One region of the Priestia sp. JV24 genome, then DNA from elsewhere that is predicted to be linked to it. Evidence: riboswitches for the same ligand, from Rfam matches in the RefSeq annotation. Region 1 holds a riboswitch; each other region holds the start of a gene.
What was found. Region 1 has a riboswitch for ZMP and ZTP ahead of OK414_RS03960 (APC family permease). Riboswitches for the same ligand answer to the same signal wherever they lie in the genome.
Positions count from the first base shown of each region.

Region 2: another riboswitch for ZMP and ZTP. It lies ahead of OK414_RS15135 (phosphoribosylaminoimidazolecarboxamide formyltransferase); the one in region 1 lies ahead of OK414_RS03960 (APC family permease).
Region 3: another riboswitch for ZMP and ZTP. It lies ahead of OK414_RS12350 (phosphoglycerate dehydrogenase); the one in region 1 lies ahead of OK414_RS03960 (APC family permease).

Region 1 covers NZ_JAPCIN010000010.1:211,126-219,212, forward strand. The annotation lists gene OK414_RS03950 (DUF3311 domain-containing protein) at 1-17, opposite strand, end outside; gene OK414_RS03955 (cupin domain-containing protein) at 395-994, opposite strand; ZMP/ZTP riboswitch at 1,379-1,457, shown strand; gene OK414_RS03960 (APC family permease) at 1,514-3,109, shown strand; gene OK414_RS03965 (DUF5105 domain-containing protein) at 3,292-4,338, shown strand; gene OK414_RS03970 (acyl-CoA thioesterase) at 4,489-4,998, shown strand; gene ppc (phosphoenolpyruvate carboxylase) at 5,461-8,087, shown strand, end outside.
Region 2 covers NZ_JAPCIN010000020.1:27,302-35,388, reverse strand. The annotation lists gene OK414_RS15140 (hypothetical protein) at 231-701, shown strand; ZMP/ZTP riboswitch at 1,229-1,307, shown strand; gene OK414_RS15135 (phosphoribosylaminoimidazolecarboxamide formyltransferase) at 1,357-2,523, shown strand; gene OK414_RS15130 (cysteine hydrolase family protein) at 2,654-3,232, opposite strand; gene OK414_RS15125 (cysteine hydrolase family protein) at 3,481-4,017, shown strand; gene OK414_RS29975 (UPF0715 family protein) at 4,148-4,528, opposite strand; gene OK414_RS15120 (hypothetical protein) at 4,550-4,864, opposite strand; gene OK414_RS15115 (IDEAL domain-containing protein) at 5,414-5,611, shown strand; gene OK414_RS15110 (spore germination protein) at 6,257-7,384, shown strand; partial or broken gene OK414_RS15105 (Ger(x)C family spore germination protein) at 7,368-8,087, shown strand, end outside.
Region 3 covers NZ_JAPCIN010000015.1:590,657-598,743, reverse strand. The annotation lists gene OK414_RS12375 (GH25 family lysozyme) at 1-212, opposite strand, end outside; gene OK414_RS12370 (HD domain-containing protein) at 438-986, shown strand; tRNA gene OK414_RS12365 (tRNA-Ala) at 1,093-1,164, shown strand; gene OK414_RS12360 (hypothetical protein) at 1,282-1,431, opposite strand; gene OK414_RS12355 (hypothetical protein) at 2,287-2,748, opposite strand; gene OK414_RS12350 (phosphoglycerate dehydrogenase) at 2,872-4,071, opposite strand; ZMP/ZTP riboswitch at 4,240-4,318, opposite strand; gene htpG (molecular chaperone HtpG) at 4,529-6,406, shown strand; gene OK414_RS12340 (hypothetical protein) at 6,437-6,997, opposite strand; gene OK414_RS12335 (DUF817 domain-containing protein) at 7,063-7,869, opposite strand; gene hpaB (4-hydroxyphenylacetate 3-monooxygenase, oxygenase component) at 8,018-8,087, opposite strand, start outside.

The DNA.
Region 1 (8,087 bases):
ATGAATTTTCTATTCAATTTTACTCCTCCTACTAAAAATTTATCTAACAATGTTCACTATGATAGCAAGTCTGACATGGTAAAGCAATAAGTTTTTTGAAAATTTCGTTATAATATATGGAAATTTTTTTAGAAAAACAAAAAAGAGCTTGTGATGAGAGTATATTTGAAATAATTATGAAAGAAAAAAAGGGGAATAATCTAAGCGAAGTTGTTCTTGAAGTAAAAAGAGAACGGAAAAGAAGAAATTTAGTTTTGACCGGGAAGTTTTTTTTATTTCGCCGAGATAAAGTATATTGCTATTGCATCATAAGAAAAGAATTTGTATGTTCAAATAGAGATTCATGGAAAGAATAAAACAGAGCAAATAAAAAAACTAGACAATAAGTGCTTGTCTAGTTCCACCACTCTGTCAATGGTCCTTTGTCGCCATAAACAGGATCTGTTGTAGGAATAGGTACTTGTGCAATTTCATCAAATACGTGAGGGCGATCAGTTTGTTTTCCTGTTCGTAAATTGTAATCCATGCCCTCTGGATAAGCTCCAACCACTTTAAAATCAGCAGTTGACTGCAGACGCATATGCCCTGTTCCTGCAGGAAGTACGAGCACATCACCAGCATGCACCACGATATTTTCTCCCATATGTCCACCTAGTTTTAAACGTGCAGATCCGCTAATTACACCTAGTGCTTCATGGGAATTGCTGTGGTAATGGTGAAAATCATGTATACCGCCTACCCAGCTGTTTTTCCAGTTGTGAGAATTGAAAATGCTCTCCACTTTCTCTTTCTTACTAATAAATACGTGTTCATACAACAAAACTGGAAGACGAGGGTGATTTGGAATGGTTCCGTCGTCATCAAAATAAAGAACTTTTACATTTGCATAATTCATAAGCATCCCTCTAACAATCTTTTTTCGTAATTTTCCCTGTTTTGTGCTTGCATAAACAGAGAAGTTTGCTCGAAGTACTTCATTTGTTGCGAAGTGCATGATATGTAGGTTTTAACGTTTTCCTAAAAGGAGTCTCCCACTTCAAGCGTAGCTAAGTGGTGGGCAGTTCACTTTAGTATCTTTTCTTCATATTGTATATAAGTAAAGAGTCTAGTGCAAGAATTCTATGGATATATAGCTGTTAATTCTTATTATGTAAATGAATATTATATATTAGTATAATTTTCAGAAGATAATCTGCTTGTGAAGTAAAAGAATCAAACAACAAGAAAAGTTAGGATTTTAGTTATTTTTATAATTAAAAAGAGATTTTCAGAAGGTTAATTCGTAATTTTACGAATAATTTATTATTTTTAGAAAAGTAATGTAAACATTTTGTATATTGAGTAATAGTAATGAATGTTATATACTGATAAAAAATATATTCCTATATGTGACTGGCGCAACATGGATGACCATGGGGGAGCATATAGCGTATAAGCCGCGCGCCTGGGCAAACACTTGAGAAAATTCCGCAAGTGTTTTTTTTATTTTCCTAGGGAAGAGGAGTAGATTTGGATGAGCAATATGCAAAGGAAGATGGGAACATTTGCTTTAACCATGACAGGCATAGGTTCGATTATCGGTTCAGGGTGGCTGTTTGGAGCATGGAAAGCAGCTCAAATTGCGGGACCCGCGGCTATTTTTTCATGGGTTATTGGAATGGTGGTTATTTTGACCATTGCCCTATCATATGCTGAGCTGGGCGCGATGTTTCCACAAGCAGGGGGGATGGTTAAATATCCTCAGTATTCACACGGATCATTTATTGGTTTTTTGGCTGCTTGGGCTAACTGGATTTCAATCGCTTCAACGATAACAGTGGAGGCTATTGCATCTGTGCAATATATGAGTACTTGGCCGTGGAAGTGGGCTCGCTGGACTCACGAATTGGTAGACAATGGAATTTTAACATCCAAGGGGTTGGCAGTTGCGTCTTTGTTATTATTCGTTTACTTTTTTGTGAACTATTGGACGGTAAATCTCTTTGCTAAAGCAAACTCATTTATTACGGTTGTTAAATTAATTATTCCTGGTTTAACGGCAGGGGCTTTATTTTTTGCTGGTTTTCATAGTGGAAACTTTTCAAGTGAGCATGGGGTTGCCCCTTATGGGTGGGCCAGTGTTTTAACGGCAGTGGCAACATCAGGTATTGTGTTTGCATTTAATGGGTTTCAAAGTCCTGTAAATATGGCAGGAGAAGCAAAATCACCTAATAAATCGATTCCGATAGCTGTAATTGGTTCAATTTTTATTGCAGGAATTGTATACATTATATTGCAAATTGTCTTTATCGGAGCAGTAAGTCCGTCATCAATTGCTGATGGATGGAATCATTTGAATTTTAATTCTCCTTTTGCTGATTTAGCGATTGCGCTTGGAATTAACTGGCTAACAATTGTGTTATACGCAGACGCATTTGTTTCTCCTTCCGGCACAGGTGCTACATATACGGCAACTACTTCTAGAATGTTATACGGGATGCAGCAAAATGGATACTTGCCAAAGATATTTGGTACTCTTCATCCACTTTACAATGTCCCGCGCCCAGCTATGTGGCTAAATTTAGCAGCTTGCTTCTTGTTTCTCTTTTTATTTAGAGGATGGGGTGTCTTAGCAGAAGTGATCTCAGTAGCGACGCTTATCTCTTATATTATGGGTCCTGTAGCGCTTATAACATTAAGAAAAACGGCTTCACACTTTTACCGTCCATTTTATTTAAAAGGGGCATCAGTTATTGCGCCATGCGGCTTCGTTTTTGCTTCCTTGACGCTTTACTGGGCAAGGTGGCCACTTACAGGTGAAGTGATCTTTATTATGGCAATTGGCCTGCCTGTTTATTTTTATTACCAAGCGAAAAATAAATGGGTGGGCTTTAAAAAAGAATTTTTAACCGGGGCTTGGATGCTTATCTATTTAGCGTGCATGATTTTTATTTCCTACATAGGAAGCGAAAAATTCGGAGGCAAAAATATTTTGCCTTTCGGATGGGATATGCTAGTGATTGCTTGCGTATCATTAGCTTTTTATTACTGGGGAATTAAAAGTGGCAAATCTAACCGATATATGAAAGAAGCTGAACAAATCAATCAAGAAAATTTTAAATCTAAATAAAAAAACACGAGCCCGTGCTCGTGTTTTTTTATTTAGAGGAGTGGAGAATTTAGACTTAGTTTTTATCAAAATATTGTAAAAAATATAGATTTTAAGGTTTAAGTATTTATACAGAGGGAACCTTTATTTGGGATAAAGTTCTAAAAAAACAAAATAAAGGGGATTAGGCAGCTGTGAAAAAAATGAATGTTTTGGCTTTAGCTTTTGTACTTACGCTAGTATTAGCGGCTTGCAACAATTCTAAGGAAACGGGAGGATCCACGTCGGCTAAAAATAAGGCGATTGAAGCATCCATTGACAGCGCTTCTTACATTTTAGTAGATAGTGATGAAGGAGCTACAAGTGAAGAAAAAGGGCTGTTGAAAGTTGATTTAAAAGTGAAAAATGTCTCCAAAAACAGTATATCTTTATCGGATTACGACGGTGTGTATTTATACGAAGGAGATGAACAGCTGTCTCCAAAAACGGGAGTGAACAGTCGTGAGCTTGGACTAGAAAGCAGTGCATCTGACAAGATTGGCGCTGGAAAACAAAAAAAATTAACGTTTGTCTTTGAAGTCAAAAAAGATAAAAAGTACAAAATTGGGCTTCAGCCAAAATCATCTGATTATGATGAAGAAATTGACGAAGTGACATTAACACTGGATACGAAAAAATACGCGAAAAGCTATAATAAACTGCAAGATCCAGAAAAAGCTCTGCAAGCTTATACAGAAGTCCTTTACTTAAACAAAGAAAACGTAGACTATGATAAATATGTAACAGCAGACAAAACAGCTGTCATAGAAGAACAGAAAAAAGCGTTTAATGAGGAATTAAAAGGTGCGTTTTCTAACAGTTTAACCGACAAAGCAAAAAAAGATTTTTTTAACATGTATAAAGATGTTTTAAAAGAAAAAGCAAGCGTGAAAACAAATGTGATTGCGAATGCAAATAATAAAGCCGTAGTAGAAGTGGAGTACACTACTCTTAATTTATCAGACTTATATTCATACGTATCGCAGCTTAAGCGAGCATATACAGATGAAACGAAAGATTACGATACAGAACACTCTGAAGAGTTTGCGGCTTCTAAATTCAAAGATATTGTAAATGAATTAGAAACGAAAGAAGGAAGTCGTCCCCTACGAATTTTTATGGTGAAAGAAGATGGGAAATGGACTGTAAAGTCAAGTGACCTATACAGTGATTCGTTAGGTAAAACGTTTGGATCAAGCTATATTCGGTAGACAAAAAAGAGAAGAATTTTTCTTCTCTTTTTTGTTTTCTGTAAATAAATCAACGAGTTTTTGTAAAGCTAAATTTATCAAAATATGCTAGTATAGGTTCATTCATTCTTTTATTCTTATTATGATAGGCATCAATGGAGGTTCTTACTAATGAAAGCAAATTATTGTAAAGATACAAAGGCCGTTCGAACGAGCCGCATTTTTCCTAATGATATTAATAATCACAATACGTTATTTGGCGGAAAGTTAATGAGTGATATTGATATGATTGCGTCCATTTCAGCTTATCGTCACAGTCGTACAGAGTGTGTAACAGCTTCAGCAGACTCTATTCATTTTCTGCACCCTATTACGCCTCAGGATTCTGTATGTTTGGAGTCATACGTATCATGGACAGGTCGCTCATCCATGGAAGTGTTTGTGAAAGTGATTAAAGAAAATTTAAAAACCGGGGAGCGTCAAATTGCAGCCACATCATTTTTAACTTTTGTGGCAATGGATGATGATGGAAAGCCCCGTGCAGTACCGGAGCTTATTCCAGAAACAGAAGAAGAAAAATACCTGTTTCAAACGGGGGCAGATCGCGCTGCCACGCGTAAACAAGTGCGTAAAAAAAGCAATGAACTAGCCTCAGTATTGGATTTAGGACAACCTTGGTAGCATAAAAGAGAGGCCGAGACAAAAGTATTTTAGCTCAAATGAAAAACGAACCAGTGATCAACATGTTTGATTAGTGGTTCGTTTTTTTTTGTTATGGTGAACGTAGGTTTCATCTGTTTCGTTCCTTCTAGCAGTTGATTGGAGGGCAAGAGGAAGACTAAGGGGGAAAAGGGAAAGAGACGAGGAGGCTCATCGGCGGCCAGCGGAAAGCAAAGTCTTGCACAGTAATCAACTGCGGTGTCACAAGCGGTTCAGCTTATGTATCCCATTTGTTCGTCTTTAGATTGGATTCATTTAGTTATGTCTTAACCTCTCTTTTATATTTGATGAATCTCCTCTCCTGAACGAGAGGAGGAAATAAAATTATATGAAATTTATTTTCGTTCATGGTAATATGAATTTAATATAATTTTCTAAAAAGTTTAAAAAGTACAATATTTATGAAGAAAGGTGTCGTGTCTAATGGTAACAGTAGAAGCAGCAGAAAGACAAAACAGCAGCACTGCCCTGCGCCGTGATGTTAAGTTTCTCGGTCAATTGTTAGGGAAAGTTCTGGTTCACCAAGGTGGAGCAGAACTGCTCAGCAAAGTAGAAAAAATACGTGAAGTAGCAAAATCACTTAGAGAAAACAAAGATGAAGTTATCTATAAAGAAATAAAAAATGAAATCGTTACTCTTGAACAGCCGATGCGCGAGCAGGTTATTCGGGCGTTTGCAGTTTATTTTCATTTAGTTAATATTGCAGAGCAAAATCATCGAATTCGTCGCAGACGCGAATATCAGCAGCAAGAAGATTCTATTATGCAGCCGGGCTCATTGGAAAGTGCCGTTGTTTCGCTTAAAAATAATGGCGTGGCGCCAGACGTAATTGCTAACTTGCTTCAAACTCTATCCCTAGAGCTCATCATCACTGCTCATCCAACAGAAGCCACTAGACGAAGTGTCCTTGATATTCATAAACGAATGGCTGAGCTTCTAAAAAACTTGGATAATCCAACGTTAACAAAACGTGAACGTACGGAAATTGAAGAAAGACTGTTTAGCGAAGTATTGATTTTATGGCAAACAAATGAACTGCGAGATCGCAAGCCGACGGTAATGGATGAAGTATCCAATGGATTATATTATTTTGATGAAACGTTATTTGAAGTGCTTCCTCAACTTCATCAGGAGTTGGAAAATTCATTGCAGGAGAATTACCCCGAAGAAAATTGGAAGGTGCCTAATATTCTTCGATTTGGTTCATGGATTGGCGGAGACCGAGATGGAAATCCAAACGTAACTCCTAAAGTAACGTGGCAAACGCTTGTCAAACAAAGGAAGTTAGCTATTCGTAAATATAAAGAGTCACTTACTCAATTGAGACAAAGGTTAAGTCAGTCTACAAAAAGAGTCGCAGTTTCAGATAATCTTCTTGATTCTATTAATCAAGAAATATCGCTGCTGCCTGAGAAAAAGCGATGGAGAATCAAACACGAAGTATATCGCTGCAAGCTTACGATTATGCTTCATAAATTAAATTTAGTTGGAGAATCGGAAGCAGGTTATCAAAGGTCGGAAGAACTTCTACATGATTTATTTCTAATCAAAGATAGCCTGCAAAAGCACCAGCCTCAGGATTATCAGTTAAAAAGCTTATGTAAATTAATTCGCCAAGTTGAGCTGTTTGGTTTTCATTTAGCAACGCTTGATATCCGTAATCACAGCGGGGAACATGAAGCGGCAATCAAAGAAATTTTCCATGCTGTTTCTTTAGCTGAAGATTATTCAGCGTTAACGGAAGAGAAAAAAGTCGAGCTGCTAGGGAAAGTTCTTCAAGACCCAAGACCTGTGATATCGTTTGTAGAGAATTACTCTAAAGAAACGCAGCAAGTAATTGAAGTATTTAACATGATACATCGAGCACATAAAGAATTTGGAGAAAGATCTATTGAAGTCTACTTAATCAGTATGACGCAGTCTGCAAGTGACTTGTTAGAAGTCATGGTACTCGCCAAAGAAGCGGGTATTTACCGCCTTCATGCAGATGGCCGCATTGAAAGTAAGTTAAATATAGCTCCGCTGCTTGAAACGATTGATGATCTCACAGCGGGTCCTAAAATCATGGAACAGCTATTTCAATTAGATTTTTATCGTGAGCACTTAAGGAAACAGCAGGATTTGCAGGAAATTATGCTTGGCTACTCAGATGGAAGCAAAGATGGAGGAACGCTTACTGCTAATTGGAAGCTCTACAAAGCGCAGCAGGAAATTCATGATATGGCGAAGAAGTATCAAGTTCGTCTGAAGTTTTTCCATGGTCGAGGCGGCTCACTAGGTCGAGGCGGTGGTCCGTTAAACCGAAGCATTTTATCTCAGCCTGTTGAGACGCTAGGAGACGGTGTGAAAATTACAGAGCAAGGAGAAGTTCTTTCTTCTAGATACGCTTTATATGACATTGCTTACCGAAGCCTTGAACAAGCGGTCTCAGCTCTTCTTACAGCGGCAGCAAATGTTTCTCAAGAAGCTGAACAATGTGATATTCGTACACATGAATGGGAAGAAACAATGGACGAGATTTCAACTGCTTCTTTACGTAAGTATCAAGAGCTTGTTTTCAAAGATCCAGACTTTTTAACGTATTTTAAACAAGCTACACCTCTTCCTGAGCTGGGGGCTTTAAATATTGGGTCACGTCCAATGAGTCGAAAAGGAAGTGATCGCTTTGAAGACTTGCGAGCGATTCCGTGGGTATTTGCATGGACTCAAAGCAGACAGCTGCTTCCAGCCTGGTACGCTGCAGGTACGGGCTTACAGCATTTAGTAGAGAAATCCGGAGATATACAGCTTCTTCAGCAAATGTATAAAGAATGGCCATTCTTCCGCTCGACCGTCGATAATCTGCAAATGGCCTTAACAAAAGCAGATTTAATGGCAGCAAAAGAATACACGGAAATGGTACAAGACCCGGCTATTTCAGAGCGGATTTTTACCGCCATTAAAAAAGAATATAATCTCACAAAAGAAATGATTCTTCAAATCACAGGTCAAAAAGAATTAATGGATCATCTTCCTACGATTAAAGAATCTATTAAATTACGAAATCCGTA
Region 2 (8,087 bases), on a different contig from region 1:
TAAAAGTGGTGTGTCAATATAAAGGCGTTCGTATAGTGTTTTTATACTTTTTCGAATACCGAAAACTGTTCGCTAATGGAGCTTTAGTTTGGTTCGCAAAGGTGTACTTTTACGGACTTTAAATTCAATAGTTTAGATAGGTGGCATTTCTAACAACAATATTTTTAGATAAATATTCTGTTACAATTGGTACAGAGGATATCTTATTATATTTGTGGAGGATCTAGTCATTGAAATATAAATTAAACAAAAGTAAAATATTGAAAGCTGATGATATCTGGAATGCGGTTGTCGATTTGATGGGGGAATACAAATTTCCAACGGAAAACCAGGTTGCCAATAAAGTATATATAGTTTTTGATTATTATTCTGAACTTGAGAGTGGGGGACATGAAAAACTATTTGATTGGTCTTCATGGTATATAGATGAGATAGGTGTAGATAATTACTTTAGGGAATTGACGAGTATTCTTGAAGACATTAATGCTCATGATTATTCACTGATTGAGCAAGAATATGGTGAAAAGTTGTGGAACTTATATAAAGCTTTAGAAAATGACGAAATAGCAGAAGAAGATTTTTGCAATGTCCTAGAACAAGCTGATAATGAATATCTAAAGCTGGGCAGTAAATTGGGTGATTTGTTAGAGGTTTACTTTATGAAAATATTTACAGAGGTATTCGAACTTGTAGAGGATTAAATTTTAAATTTTTAAAGATAACAAATGTATAAAAGATACATTTGTTATACATCGATGTGGCTCGTCCTTTTAATAAAAAGACAGGTGTATCAATGATGTATAAAAAAAATACATAAATGAGAAAATGGAAAAGCTAACGAGTCTTTATGTATAAAGGACTCGTTTTTTATATGTGTACCGGAAGAGACATTATGTTAACTAACTTTGTGTAGAGTATACAGGTTGAAAAACGAAAAAACTACTGAACAGGAATCAGTAGTCTTCTCATGAAGCATGTTGTGAACTAAAGAAAGTAGTGAGGATTTCCAATTAGAAGCTTCGCAGCGTCTTAGGTAGTTTGTTCAAAGGTTTCAAGAGCTATGCAACCTTTACATAGCAACTTTGCAATAGGATATTGCATGAGTAGATTTGTCCCGAAAATACCTGTTATGTAAATTAGATTTATATATGATATATAATCAAAAAAGAAAAATTTGGATAAAGTTATTGTTAAAATGACTTTTATTATGTACAATTTTCTTATAAAACAGACTATGTGTTACTGGCGTAAACATGGAGAACCATGAGGAAGCACATAGATAACGGCCGTACGCCTGGGCAAAGTATTTGAACATGAGTTCAAATACTTTTTTTATTTAGAAAGGGGATTTTTTAAGTGAAAGAGATTGGTTTACGGTACGGAATGAATCCAAATCAAAGTAAAGCAAAAGTTTACAATGCAGAAAACACACCTATTAAAATCTTAAATGGAGAAGCGAGTTATATTAACTTTCTAGATGCATTAAATGCTTTTCAATTGGTTCGAGAGCTTCAACAGGCCACTGGTCAACCTGCAGCTACATCTTTTAAACATGTAAGTCCAGCAGGTGCAGCTGTGTATACTCCACTAAATGAGACACTTACTGAATCCTATTTTGTTGAAGGCTTAGATTTGTCTCCTTTAGCGATTGCTTATGCAAGAGCACGTGGGACAGATAGGATGTCTTCATTTGGAGATTGTGCTGTTTTTAGTGATGAAGTGGATATAACTGTAGCTACTCTCCTCAAAACAGAGGTTTCTGATATGATTGTTGCACCAAGCTACACTCAAGAAGCATTAGAGATTTTGAAACAGAAAAAGAAAGGAAAATATCTTATTTTAGAGATTGACCCAAACTATGTACCTGATCCAATTGAAAAAAGAACGGTATTTGGCATTACGCTAGAACAACAAAGAAATGATGTACAGATTGGGAAAGAAGTTTTTAATCATATTGTTACGACTCAATGTGATATCCCTGATCATGCAAAGAGAGACCTTCTTGTTGCTCTTATTACATTGAAATATACACAATCAAACTCTATTTGCTTCGCCTTAGATGGCCAAACAATTGGAATTGGTGCTGGACAACAGTCTCGTATTCATTGTACAAGGTTGGCAGCTGAAAAAGCTGATAACTGGTGGCTAAGGCAACATCCAAGGGTCCTTAACATGAAATTCAAAGAAGGCATTTCTCGTGTAGAAGTGAACAATGCAATTGATGGATGGCTGAATGATGATATTACTGAGGTAGAAAATGAACAATGGAAACAGTGTTTTGAAGAGGTCCCTGCTAGGCTAAGTAAGAGTGAAAAACAAGAATGGCTAAAAGGATTAAAAGGCGTTTCCTATGCATCTGATGCTTTTCTACCTTTCCGTGATAATATCGATCGTGCAGCTCAAACTGGCGTTAAGTATGTGGTTCAAACAGGAAATTCTTTACGAGATGAACAAGTTACACAGGCAGCAAATGAATATGGAATGATCATGGCGCATTCAGGCATACGTGTATTCCATCATTGAGGTATGAATTAAATATAATTAGCCCAAAAGAGCCAAGACCTTATAAGGGAACTGGCTCTTTTATGACCTTTTCAATAATTTGTGTGGGGTTAACTAACTCTGTATATCGTATATAGTTAAAACAAAAGTATTAAGCCTTTATTTCTTCGGCTAAATTTTGGAGTAATTCTTTTGTGGTTAAAACTGTAGCAAACTCATTGTCTAAAGTAGCTAGTGACACGTTATGTATTTGTTCAGCTGAATAATACGTATTGTCTGCCCCTTTTATTGCAAATGCAGCTGTTGCATCTGATACTAAGTACGTTTCGAATCCGAATTTACCACTCATTCGAGTAGTAGTTGAGACACAATGTGGAGTTGTTAACCCTACTATTACAACCTTTTCTATTTGGTTTTCTTTTAAATGTTTTTCCAGTCCAGTACCTATAAATGCACTATTTACTTTCTTTTTAAAGATTGGTTCATTTTCAGCTGGGACTGCAACATCTTTAAAATCTGAACTTGGTTTACTAGGATGAAAAATCGAATGGTCGTTATCGGATAAGTGCTGAATATGTATAATTGGGTATTTCTTTTCTCTCCATGTTTTTAAAAGGACTTGAACATTGTCTTCAGCATTGAGGTTATTTCTTATCCCCCACTTTTCATCTTCAAAAGCCCTTTGAATATCGATAATAATTAAAGCCGGATTGCTGAAATCTTTTCTCATATGTAATTCTCCTCCACTCTTTTATACATATTTTAACATTTATGTTAGATTGGTGAATTAAAAATAAGATTTTTATTTAAGTATATACACTTCCTAGAAGCAGTATTATATTGGTTATGGGTTCATATTATATACATTTCGAAGAAGGATAGATTTCGTAAGTTCGAGTTATATAATATAAGATTTTAATTTGATATAATATTATTTTGGATTTTTTACCACAAAAATCAATAGGGGGATACAATGAAATGAGTAAAAAAACAGCTTTGTTGCTTATCGATGTTCAAAACATCATGTTTTCTTATGAAGGTGGACCTTTATGGAATGAACAGCAAGTGCTTCAAAATATTACTTATCTAAGGGAAAAAGCGCACCAATCTAATGTACCAATTATCTATATCCAGCATACAGACCCTAGTTATAATAGTATGCTTAGTGAAGGAAAAGTCACATGGGAAATCCATCGTGATGTTAGCCCCTTACCAACAGACATAGTTATTCAAAAATCTTCTTGGGACGCATTTTATCAAACAACTCTACATAAAAAACTTCAGGAACTTGAAATTGGAAAATTAGTCATTGCAGGGATGCAAACTGAATTTTGTTTAGATACTACTTGTAGAAGAGCATATAGCTTAGGGTATAACGAGAATATCTTAGTAAAAGATGCTCATAGCACATTTGATACGGCTGTGCTTTCAGCTTCAAAAATAGTAGAACATCATAATAATATTCTAGGCGGCAGATTCGTTACATTAAAAGAAGTAAAGAAAATTATATTTTAATCTAATAAATAACTTTTCAAAGAAAAAAACAGCCTTTCAAAGGCTGTTTTTTGTTCCTGGAACGCACACTATGTAAACTAACCATGTATATGTATATACAACTTGAAAATAGGAAAAATACTTGTTTTTACTAACTAGGTTTTGAGACTAGAATAGTGTCCCAAAACCAATAAATGATTGATGTACTAACTATATAAATATAGACCTCATAGTTTTTTATAAATGAAGTCAGGTTATATGTTAAAGTATAAAAAATATAGTAAACAATAGAAGATATCAATAAATAGCACAGTAAACTTATTATACTGAATCTGGGTAACTTTTTAGTTAAAAGCAGGGATGTAGGTAGTCCAAAAACTGTATATAAAATGACGTAAACTACTGTGCTTATAATTATGCTAACTGGCAATGCAGGTGAAACAAGATCTTCCACTCCGTATTCAGTAATTAAATACAATAAAGATAAGCAAATTGAGGATAGCAATATAGTCAGTACATATTTTTTAATCATAAAAATTTACCTCTCGTTCTACTAACTCCCCATTTCCCCTTCTACATAACGGATTCCAAAAAATGTGTAATAGGTAACACGGTAATTTTTAACTGAATTTTGTTTTACTGAGTCCCATTGGTGTCCATTGGGTTTAACCTCATAACCTTGCACCATGAATTTATCCAGTGGTCTAAGTGACCATTGATGAAACTCTTTTTCAAGTTGTTTCACTTGCTTTTTCTTTTCTGGCGAACTCAAAGAACTTGCTTCATTACTTGTTATTCTAGGTATACCAACAGCTAGAGAAATAATAACCACAATAAGGATTCCCCAACTCCAAAAAAGCTTTTTCATATTGGATATTTCTCCCTTTTTTGTTCTTATTATATTATATCTATTCATATAACACTAATTGATTATGGGGAGTGAACAAGGAACTATTCTGTAATTCTTTTTTTGTTCCTGAAATGATGATTATGTAAATTACAACTGTATTTTTTATAGACCTGATATTCCAAACGCAATAGCAATAAATAAAAATAGTACAATTGCTATTGTAACAACGGTTAGTACGATTTTTTTCCATGCATTTTTAGGACTTAAAAATGCAAAAATTAATGTCAAAGCTAATCCAATCAATAACCATGTATTAATAGTTGTGGATGAGTAATTATTATTTGTTGTCGCTAAGTATAGATAATAAAACATTAATCTTCATAATTTAATTTTTATCTTTTTTCGGCTAATTGAAGACATATGAAAAATATCTAAAAAGAATATAGGAGGGTAATTACGCATATTACATATTATTCTATATCTCACTTCATCTATCAACCTTGCATAAAAAGAGTTCAAAAGGGAATACTGTTTGCAAAAGAGAAAAGATAAAGGGGTTGACGTTTTATGGAAAATAATGTACTTAACGGAATGGATCGGGTTGATCCAAATTTACGTGATGAAATGTTGGCTGAATTGTTTTTGGATCAAATGATGAATGACTTTAAAAGAAGTAAAATCCTCGAGGAAATTGATCATTCCTTAAAGAATAAAGATAAAGAAACTTTTTTACGTTTAACAAAGAAATTAAAATCTGTATCTTAATAAAAACAATATAATATAGAAGACACTCGTCAAAAGAAGCCTTTGCTCAACAAGAGCAAAGGCTTCTTTTCATAAATTTTTCCTATATTCAAATCGGATTAAGTTCCCTTTGTATAAGAAATAAACTGAAGAATAATACTACCTGGTAAATAAAAGAATTTCCCATGGAGTAAATAACGATATTTTAAGGGTGTTTGTGTCTAGATCCTCCTTAATATAAAGATAAATAGGGTGATTAGTATGGAGAAATCAATGGTTTCCTATCTTCCAGAGTGGCAAGTTTTTATGCAAGCGTTAATGGCATTTTTCATCCTATATATAATCTGCAGATTGTTTAATTGGACTCGTACTTCAGAGGAAGAGTGGTGAAAATGAAAACAAACAGGAATCTGTATCTAAAAATTCAGCTAATCCATTTACACGTGATTTCAATTCAAATGTAAAGGAAGTTAGAAAAGAAATTGGTCATAACTCTGAAGTTCATTTTAGGGAGTTTATTATAGGACGTACCGGCATTCGAGCATGTATTGTCTTCGTTGAAGGGCCATCAGATAAAGATCTTATTGATAAACATATTTTGTCATCATTGATGGCTGATTTTTCAGCAGAATCCTAATTGAAACAGCCTTACGAAAAGGGTAGCTTATGATGAAAGGAAGTGAACTGTGGGTAATGATCAATTCAAACGATCGTATTACGACACCTCAAGCAACTGTAGTTGTTATCAATTTTATACTTGGAACAGGAATTCTTACCTTGCCCCGGACAGTTGCGGAACAAGTAAAAACACCAGATGTTTGGTTAAGTGTTATTTTAGGCGGAATAATTGCCATGATAGCAGGAGTAATTATGGTGAAATTAAGTCAACGCTTCCCTGAAAAAACCTTTTATCAATACAGCCAAGAAATTGTAGGGAAATGGATGGGCAAGTTATTTAGTTTCTTCATAATAGGTTATTTTTTAGTACTTGGTGGGTTTCATGCCCGTTCATTGGCAGAAGTAACAGGATATCTATTGTTGGAAGGAACCCCTAAATGGGCTATTATTATGCCCTTTATGTGGGCAAGTCTCTACCTAATCAGAGGGGGGATAAATCCAATCGCTCGTCTATTTGAGATTATATTACCTATTACGGTTATTCTTTTTTTACTTGTTGCCTTTATGAGTATCAAAATATTTGAAGTAGACAATCTGCGCCCGGTACTAGGTTTAGGTATCACACCGGTGCTAAAAGGCATAAAAACAACTGCTCTTGCATTCACGGGTCCTGAAATCATGCTTTTAATATTGGCATTCATGAAAGAACCAAACAAAGCAGTAAAAGCTGTACTGATTGGTACTGCGATTCCTTTACTTCTTTATGTTATTACCGTCGTGATGGTTATCGGAGCGTTCTCAGTAGATGGAGTGGTTACGAGAACGTGGCCTACGCTTGATTTAATAAGAAGTTATGAATTAACTGGGTTAATATTTGAACGCTTTGATTCTCTGTTGCTGGTGGTATGGATTATGCAAATGTTTACTTCTTTTACTGTTAACCATTACGCTGCTTCATTAGGACTATCTCAACTTTTCCAAAAGAACATTCATCCATTTATGTATGGCGTGCTTCCCGTTATTTATCTTATTTCCATGATCCCCAAAAACATCAATGATGTATTTAAAGTAGGGGATATGGTTGGCAACGCTGCCTTAGTTTTATTTGGCTTTTTGCCGCTGCTGCTTCTCATTATTTCAAAAGTAAAGGGGAGAAAGTATGAAACAAACCTTTAATCACGTACAGTTCTTATTGGTTTTTCTCTCTGTTTTTTTGCTCGTTCCTCTGACGGGCTGCTGGAGTAGTCATGAAATTGAAGAAAGAAGTTTAGGGGTAGGTGTGGCGCTCGATAAGGGGAAGGAGTCCATGATTGAAAAAGAATTTGAGGAACAAGGAGGGGGATATGCGAGAAAGAACCTGATTACGTCAACCTATCAACTTATCACCCCACAAGTGGCAAGTTCAACCACTAAACAAGGAGGTCCTCAACAGAAATCTTATGTGAATGTGTCTGAAACAGGAGATTCTGCTTTTCAAATGCTTCGTGAATTATCTTTAAGAAGTGATACTCCTTAACTAGTCCCCATATGAAAGTGATGGTTATCGGTGAGGCCCTTGCACGATCGTATAGTTTGGAACAATTAGTGGATCAAAGTCTTCGGGACAATGATTTTAGACCAAGTTGTCTGATGTTTATTAGTAAAGGAAGAGCAAGCGACACACTCGAATCAAAAACAGCAGGAGAGATCCCAGCATTTCGTTTGTCTGCAATGGTAGAAAACCCCTATCGAACAACGAGAATTTTACCTCCTATGCCGCTTATTAAACTGGAGAGCAAGATCCAATCACGGTCTAGTTTTCTGTTGCAAAATATAGTATCAGCAAATGGAGAAATCAAATTTGCGGGTGCTGCCATAATTAAAGGGAAAACAAACAAAA
Region 3 (8,087 bases), on a different contig from region 1:
GCATGAGCAAAGTGATAAAAGCCTACACGTAGACCTGCATTTTTTGCACCTATATAATTATCATATGATTTTTTATCTAAGAAGGTTGTACCTTCTGTTAATTTAATATACGCGCCTTTTACACCATCCGACGCCACTTTTGCCCAATCAATTGTTCCGTTGTGATGAGAAACATCAATGACCTTAATATTTTGACTATTACGGTTTTGCATTGCTATCACTCCTTCATACAAACTATGAATAAAAAAGGAAATGGCAACTGATACAGGCCTATTAAATAGATATTAGGCTTTATAAAAAAACTACAATAAGAAGGGATTTTGGTAGCCTTCCCTTATTATAAGAAATGAATTTTTGCAATTTTATAAAGTGAGGAAAGCTATATTCGTTTATACTAATAATATGAAGATATACTGAATAAAAAGTGGAGGAATATGATGTCTTTAATAAAAGAAGCACGTAGATATGCAGAACACGCTCATAGCGGCCAAATGCGCAAGCTGTCTGATACACCTTATATTGTTCATCCTATTAACGTAGGTAATATTTTAGAAAAAGCAGGTTTTAGTGAAGAAGTAATTGCAGCAGCTTATCTGCATGATGCTGTAGAAGATACAAGTGTAACACTCGAAGAAATTGTACAAAGATTTGGTTTAGAGGTAGCGGGGATTGTTGAAGCTCATACAGAAAACAAATCAAAAAGCTGGGAAGAACGTAAACAGCATACAATTCAAATTGTGAAAACTGGTTCTCTTGAAGTGAAATCTTTAATTGTAGCAGACAAATTAGACAATTTACGGTCTTTAAAAGAAAGCTACGATCAGCAAGGAGATACGATTTGGAATAGCTTTAAAAGAGGATTCGAAAAGCAGAAATGGTACTACGAATCCATCAGCAAATACGCTGCACAAGGATTGGAACCAAGCCAAATTCCAAGTTTTTTTTATACGTATAAACAAGAAGTAAATGATTTTTTTAAAAGTTAATATTCATATGAAGAAATTAGAAAACACTGAAAATAACTATTGCGAACGCGCGGCATACGTATTAAAATATAGTAGAGTCAACACGCAATAAAGGCTCTACATAATCGGGACTGTAGTTCAGTGGGAGAATACTTGTCTGGCAGACAAGGGGTCGTGGGTTCGAATCCCATCAGTTCCATAAAACCAGTCGTATCAAGAGTTTAAAACACTTTAAAACTCTGCAGGATGGAATGGTTGCAATACTATTTCATCTGACCTCTTCATGATTTCCATGAAGAGGTTTTTTATTTTCTTTTTACGATTGATCCTCATGATTTTTATGATTATTCTTTTCACTGCTCCTGCTGACAATTTCTCTAAGTTCACCCTCGTCGCCTTTTGCATTGATGATTTCAAAAAGCTGATTCAGCCCTTCACTTGTTTCATCATTTGGTTCTTTGCCCATTCTATCCCCTCCTTTTGCTTCTAGGATGCCCATTTTTTTCACATTGTTTCATGTAAAAAGCAATTCATCAATATTAATCGGCCGTAAAAGTATACCTTTACGACCCTTGTGCAATTACTGGTTATACGGATATACTCAATCAATTCTTTAAATTCCGCAGCATTTTATAGGGTTTCTAATACTCATCTATAATGAAATGATCATCACAAACTTCGTTAAAATCGTTCTCTTCGTGAAGATCTACTTCTTTATCTTTAGATATCTCGGTTTCTTGTGTAAATAGTTTAACAAGCTTTTTTAACATTGTTCCACCTCATATCTTTCATTAATACATTCAGTATGATTAATTTATATGAAGCCAGTATGAATTGAAACTTAAGATAATGTGAATGTAGACATTAACGTGAGATGTTAAGCATGCTTATCCCCTGGACAAAAAAGTTATTTCATTCTACAAAGAAGTGATTAGTATATCAGCTGTATGTGGCATTCGTTCTATAACAGTCGTCTTTGTTATTCGTTATTCGTTTTGCTATTGTACTAGGTAGCTTAGTTTTATGTATTATCGCTTTAATCCCTTAGTTATCAACATCCTTAAATACCATTCAAATGGCTTGTGTAGTTAGAATTATCCTTTTGCTTGCTTTGTTTTTCTTGAGTGATATCCACAATCAAACGAAAAAACGCAAGCTATAAAAAAAGAACTTTGTATGCTGCTGCAAAGTTCTTTTCATAAACACTTACTGTTTGTTAAGAACTGTATGAAATATGAAATAGCTCATACACTTCTTATACAATCGTTAAGACCGATGCTTTTTTAATACTTCTACTATCACTTCTTAAAGTAGTAATCACCTATTCTTTTGTAGTCATAGAATGAAGAATCCTTACCTTTTTTTCACAATATTCAACAATTTCATAACAGGCTGTGAGAATATCATGTCTAGACAGTTCTATTTCATCAAATACAAATTTTGAAAGCTGCTTCTGCAGAACCTCCAGCTTTTTGCTGTCTTCTTCATCGATCCATAGACCTTCCGTAATACACACATCTGCTAGTTCGTTAATAGATTGAGCCGTCCAGTTTAAGCCAGCTGAAGAAACAGTTTTTGTAAGTAAATCGTTTTTTATAGCTAGAATAACTTGACACACATGGGTATAGGCATCAACTTTCTTTTGGATAAATGCTTTGCGAAGCTCTTGTTTGTATTGCTCTTTCGACATCACTATAGCTACGACAGACGTAATGAATGTTCCTGCCAGCGCGATGAGCGACCCTATCAAAATTCCTATCAGTTCTCCTGTCAAAACGTTCACCTCTTTAAAGGTATTTCTATATGCTATGAGAATGAAGGAATTGATATGAGGTAAACACCATGTAAAAACAGCCCTAACTTTTCTAAGTTAGGGCTGTAACACTAAAATATGACGGGAACCAAATTAGATAATACGACTTGTAATAATTCCTTCAATTTGACCGATTTTTTCTTCTAGCTCAGGCACAATCTCGTCACTTACTTGATTGTCAATATCGATCATTGTATACGCATATTCACCGCGGCTTCTGTTCACCATATCTGCGATGTTTAAATTGTAGTTTGAGAATACTTGCGTAAGTTGTCCTACCATATTCGGCACGTTGTGATGGAAAGCAGCTACGCGTTTTTTCCCAGTGTAAGGAAGAGATGCATTCGGGAAGTTCACTGAGTTTTTAACGTTTCCTGTTTCTAAGAAATTTTTCACTTGACGTGCTGCCATTACCGCACAGTTTTCTTCTGATTCTTGAGTTGATGCCCCTAGATGAGGAATTGGCACAACATTTTTCATGTTCAAGACATTTTGATTTGGGAAATCTGTAATGTATCGTCCAACTTTTCCACTTTCAAGAGCAGCTTTCATATCTTCTTCGTTTACAAGCTCACCGCGTGAGAAGTTCAAAATATGAACATCCGGTTTCATGATGCTGAACGTTTCTTTATTGAAAACCCCTTTTGTATCGTCCGTTAATGGAACGTGAACCGTAATATAGTCAGATGCTGCAAATAGTTCTTCTAGAGACATTGCACGCTGTACGTTGCGAGACAAATTCCAAGCTGTATTAACAGAAATGAATGGATCAAAACCAATTACGTCCATATCTAAATCAAGCGCATCGTTTGCTACAAGAGCACCAATTGCACCTAAACCAATAACACCTAACGTTTTACCTTTGATTTCTTTTCCAACAAACTGTTTTTTACCTGCTTCAACTAATTTAGGAATTTGATCACCTTGGCCATCTAATTTTTTTGTCCATTCAACTCCAGCAAATAAGTTACGAGAAGAAGCCATAATTGTAGTTAAAACCATTTCTTTTACTGCGTTTGCATTAGCTCCTGGCGTATTAAATACAACGATACCTTGCTCCGTGCAAGCGTCCACCGGTATATTATTAACCCCTGCTCCAGCTCGTGCAATAGCTTTTAAATTTTGGTCAAATGCCATGCTGTGCATGTTAAAGCTACGCACGACAATCGCATCTGGATTTTCGCTGTCGTTGTCAATTTGATAACCTTCTTGATTAAAAACATTTAGACCTTTTTGTGCAATGTTGTTTAAAGTTTTGATTGTTTGTACTTTTTCTAATGTTAATGTGCTCATTTTGTACTCTCCTCTGATTATCATCGTAGTTTTACATGTTTTTACCTTTGGATAAAGGAACTTCATTTTTAATTTTTTAAAAAGTCTGGTTTTTTAGCCTACATATGTGATAACTTCTATATCCTCTCCCCCTAAACAGAAAGAGGTAAGAGATATGTATTAATCCCTTACCTCTGCCCAGGCGAACGGCTACGTCACTATATGCTTCCTCACGGTTATCCGCGTTTCGCCAGTCACATATAGTCTTTGAAATTAAGTATATTCTAGCAAACTCTTTCAGAACGTTCAACCTTTTTTTAAAAGTTTGCTTTTTTCAGTCTAATTTTTAATCTCTTTGATGAATCTCCTAATGTATTGACAAATACCCTAATACATGTTAAACAAGAAGAGTGATTAGCACTCTATCCACTCAAGTGCTAATTGTTTTATAAGCCCTATTTGGAAAGGAGAATTTCTTATGTCAAAAAAAGAATTCAAAGCTGAATCAAAGCGATTATTAGAGATGATGATTAATTCCATCTATTCTCAAAAAGAAGTATTTTTGAGAGAACTTCTATCAAATTCAAGTGATGCAATCGATAAAATTTATTACAAAGCTTTAACAGACGACTCCTTGCATTTTAACAAAGAAAGCTACTACATAAAAGTAACACCAGATAAAGCTGACCGTACCTTAACCATTACGGATACTGGAATTGGCATGACGCAAGAAGAGCTTGAAAGCAGCTTGGGCACAATTGCGAGAAGCGGCTCTCTTGCGTTTAAAAACGAAAATGAAACAAAGGACGGGCACACGATTATCGGCCAATTCGGCGTTGGGTTTTACGCAGCGTTTATGGTAGCAGATGTCGTAACAGTGATTAGTAAAGCTTTAGGCAGCGATAAAGCCTATAAATGGGAATCTACTGGTGCTGATGGTTATACAATCGAGCGGTGCGAAAAAGAAACGGTTGGAACTCAAATCATTTTAAAAATTAAAGAAAATACAGAAGATGAAACATATGATGAGTATCTAGAAGAATATCGTTTAAAAGAGATCATTAAAAAGTATTCAGACTTTATCCGCTACCCGATTAAAATGGACATAACGGAAAAACGTCCTAAAGAAGGTTCTGATAACGAGCTAGAAGATTATACAGAAGAACAAGTTATCAACAGTATGGTACCGATCTGGAAGAAAAATAAAAATGAATTGACTTCAGAAGACTATGAGCAGTTTTATTCAGAAAAACGCTATGGATTTGATAAACCGCTCACTCACCTTCATATTAACGTGGATGGAACGATTCGCTACAATGCTATTTTATTTATTCCAGAAAATAGTCCGTTTGATTACTACTCAAAAGAATTTGAAAAAGGACTTGAACTCTACTCAAACGGCGTCTTAATTATGAATAAATGTGCAGATCTTCTTCCGGATTACTTTAGCTTTGTAAAAGGTATGGTAGATTCTGAAGATTTATCTCTTAATATTTCACGTGAAATTTTGCAGCAAGACCGCCAGCTTCAGCTGATTGCCAAAAACATCGGCAAGAAAATCAAAAATGAATTAAAAAGCTTGCTTAAAAACGAACGTGAAAAGTACGAGAAGTTTTATGAATCATTTGGCCGCCAGCTGAAGTACGGCGTTTACAGTGATTTTGGCAGCAACAAAGACTTGTTAAAAGACCTGCTTTTATTCTATTCTTCTACAGAGAAAAAGCTCGTAACACTAGATGAGTATGTATCGCGCATGCCTGAGGATCAAAAGTATATCTATTATGCATCAGGTGAATCGTACGACCGAATTGAAAAACTTCCTCAAGCAGAATTGGTTGCAGATAAAGGATACGAAATTCTGTATTTCACAGAGGATATCGATGAATTTGCGATTAAAATGTTAATGACGTATGAAGAAAAAGAATTTAAATCTGTTTCAAGCAGTGACTTGGGGATTGAATCAGAAGAAGAACAGCTCAATGAGTCTGAGGAAAAAGAGAATAAAGAGCTATTTAACTATATGAAGAAAGCTTTGGCGGGAAAAGTAGGAGATGTGCGCGCGTCTAAACGTTTAAAAACACATCCCGTTTGCTTATCAGCTGATGGTGAAGTAACGATTGAAATGGAGAAAATTTTAAGTGCTATGCCTGACAATCAGCATGTAAAAGCAGAAAAAGTGCTAGAAATTAACGTAAATCACGATGTGTTCGCTTCTTTAAAAGAAGCACTTGAAAATGATAAAGCAAAATTAGACCTTTATACAAATCTATTATATAATCAGGCTCTTTTAATTGAAGGCTTATCTATTAGTGATCCCGTTGAATTCACAAATGATATTTGTAAAATCATGATATAAAAATCAGGCGCAGAATCACTCTGCGCCTGATTATATGTATAACATAATAAAATTAGTTATATAGTAAGAAGCAATAAAAATGGGTACCGGCAGTTCTTCTATTACTCTTATTGAGTGTTTGCCTTCTTTAAAATGAAAAAGGTCTGATTTAAACTCTGCGACTTTTTCTCTTTTTTGATTAAAAATACACGCTTCCTCTATGGCTTCATGACTGCTTAACATGTAGACGTTATTTAACCATCTAATTTCTTGTTCCCCTTCGTTTTTAATTATTCCTTTCCCTAATAGATACCCCACTGTTTTTCCATTTTCTTTTATCACCCACCGGTGTTTTTCCACGTGATCAATAAGCACCGTTCTTCCTTCCCATTGAACTTGTAAATGTACCTTTAAGCCGCAGGAGAAGATAGGAAACCAAGAAATAGAATCTAAAACTGGAAGTCCATCACGAGTTAAAAAATCAATACTTTTAGTCCACATATTTTTATGCGCTCTCTTAAGCTGTCCGACGTTTTCTCCATTTTCATTTTTAACTGCTACGGTCTTCCCCGCTGATTTAAAATAGGGAAGATAAAAAATATATTCTTGCATATAGGCCTCCAAAGATCCTGCACTTCATATTAATAGTGTGTATGTACATATACATAGTTATGTTTCTATCTTTCATATATTTCATTTGTTTCTTTTGATTTCTCCCTTTGTTTAAATTGGTTTTGATTTTCTTTTAAATGCTTTAGTAAAGCAACAATCAAGAAACTAATAATCACAAGAAGAAGCCAAGAGCTAATTTTACTTATATGAACCATTGTCCACTGCTGCTGTTGATCTGGATACTGCCATGCCCCGAAAAATGTTGCGATATTTTCAGCGATCCAAATGAAAAAGCCAATCAGTACAAAAGACAATACTAAAGGCATGCGATACGTACGTTTGTTAACCGTAAAATATACAAAAGTTCGATAAAAAATAAGTAAAGTAAAAAGTTTTAAAAACCAGCGGAAGTCGTAAATAAAATGATGCGTGAAAAAATTAAGGTAAATAGCCATACTTAGTATACTGACAACCCACGTAGAAGGCCAATTCGTAAGCTTTAATTCAAGCCTTCTCCACACTTGGCACATGTAGCTGGCTACACTAGCATACATAAATCCGCTGTACAGCGGAACTCCCCAGACTTTAGTGAAAGCTTTCTCTGGATAGCTCCATGAGCCCATATGAACTTTGTAGAGTTCTAACGCTAGCCCAATTAAATGAAATACTGCGATGACTTTTACTTCATCAAGCGTTTCTCGTTTAAACATCACCATTAAAACTTGAGTTCCTAGACAGACTAATAAAATAAGGTCATATCTAGAAATAAATGGTACTTCAATTGTTTTTGTCATAGCCAATGTAAGAAAAATGATAACAGGAAAAACACAAGATTTTGCTTGTTCTAAACCAAAATAGATTAATTGCTTCATTGTAACATCCTATCTTTATAGTATTCCTTAGTATTTTCACAGAAATGATTCCCTGAAAATTATTGCAGATTTTTCAAATTTATTCAATAAGCATCTCCGCTGTTTTTGTAACGAAACTATCATACCCAGCGGAGGTTTGTTTCCTCCGTTAACTTTTCAAAAAATCGGTTACTCTCTGTACATAGCGCTCTTTATCGTAAGATAAGTACAGATAACTG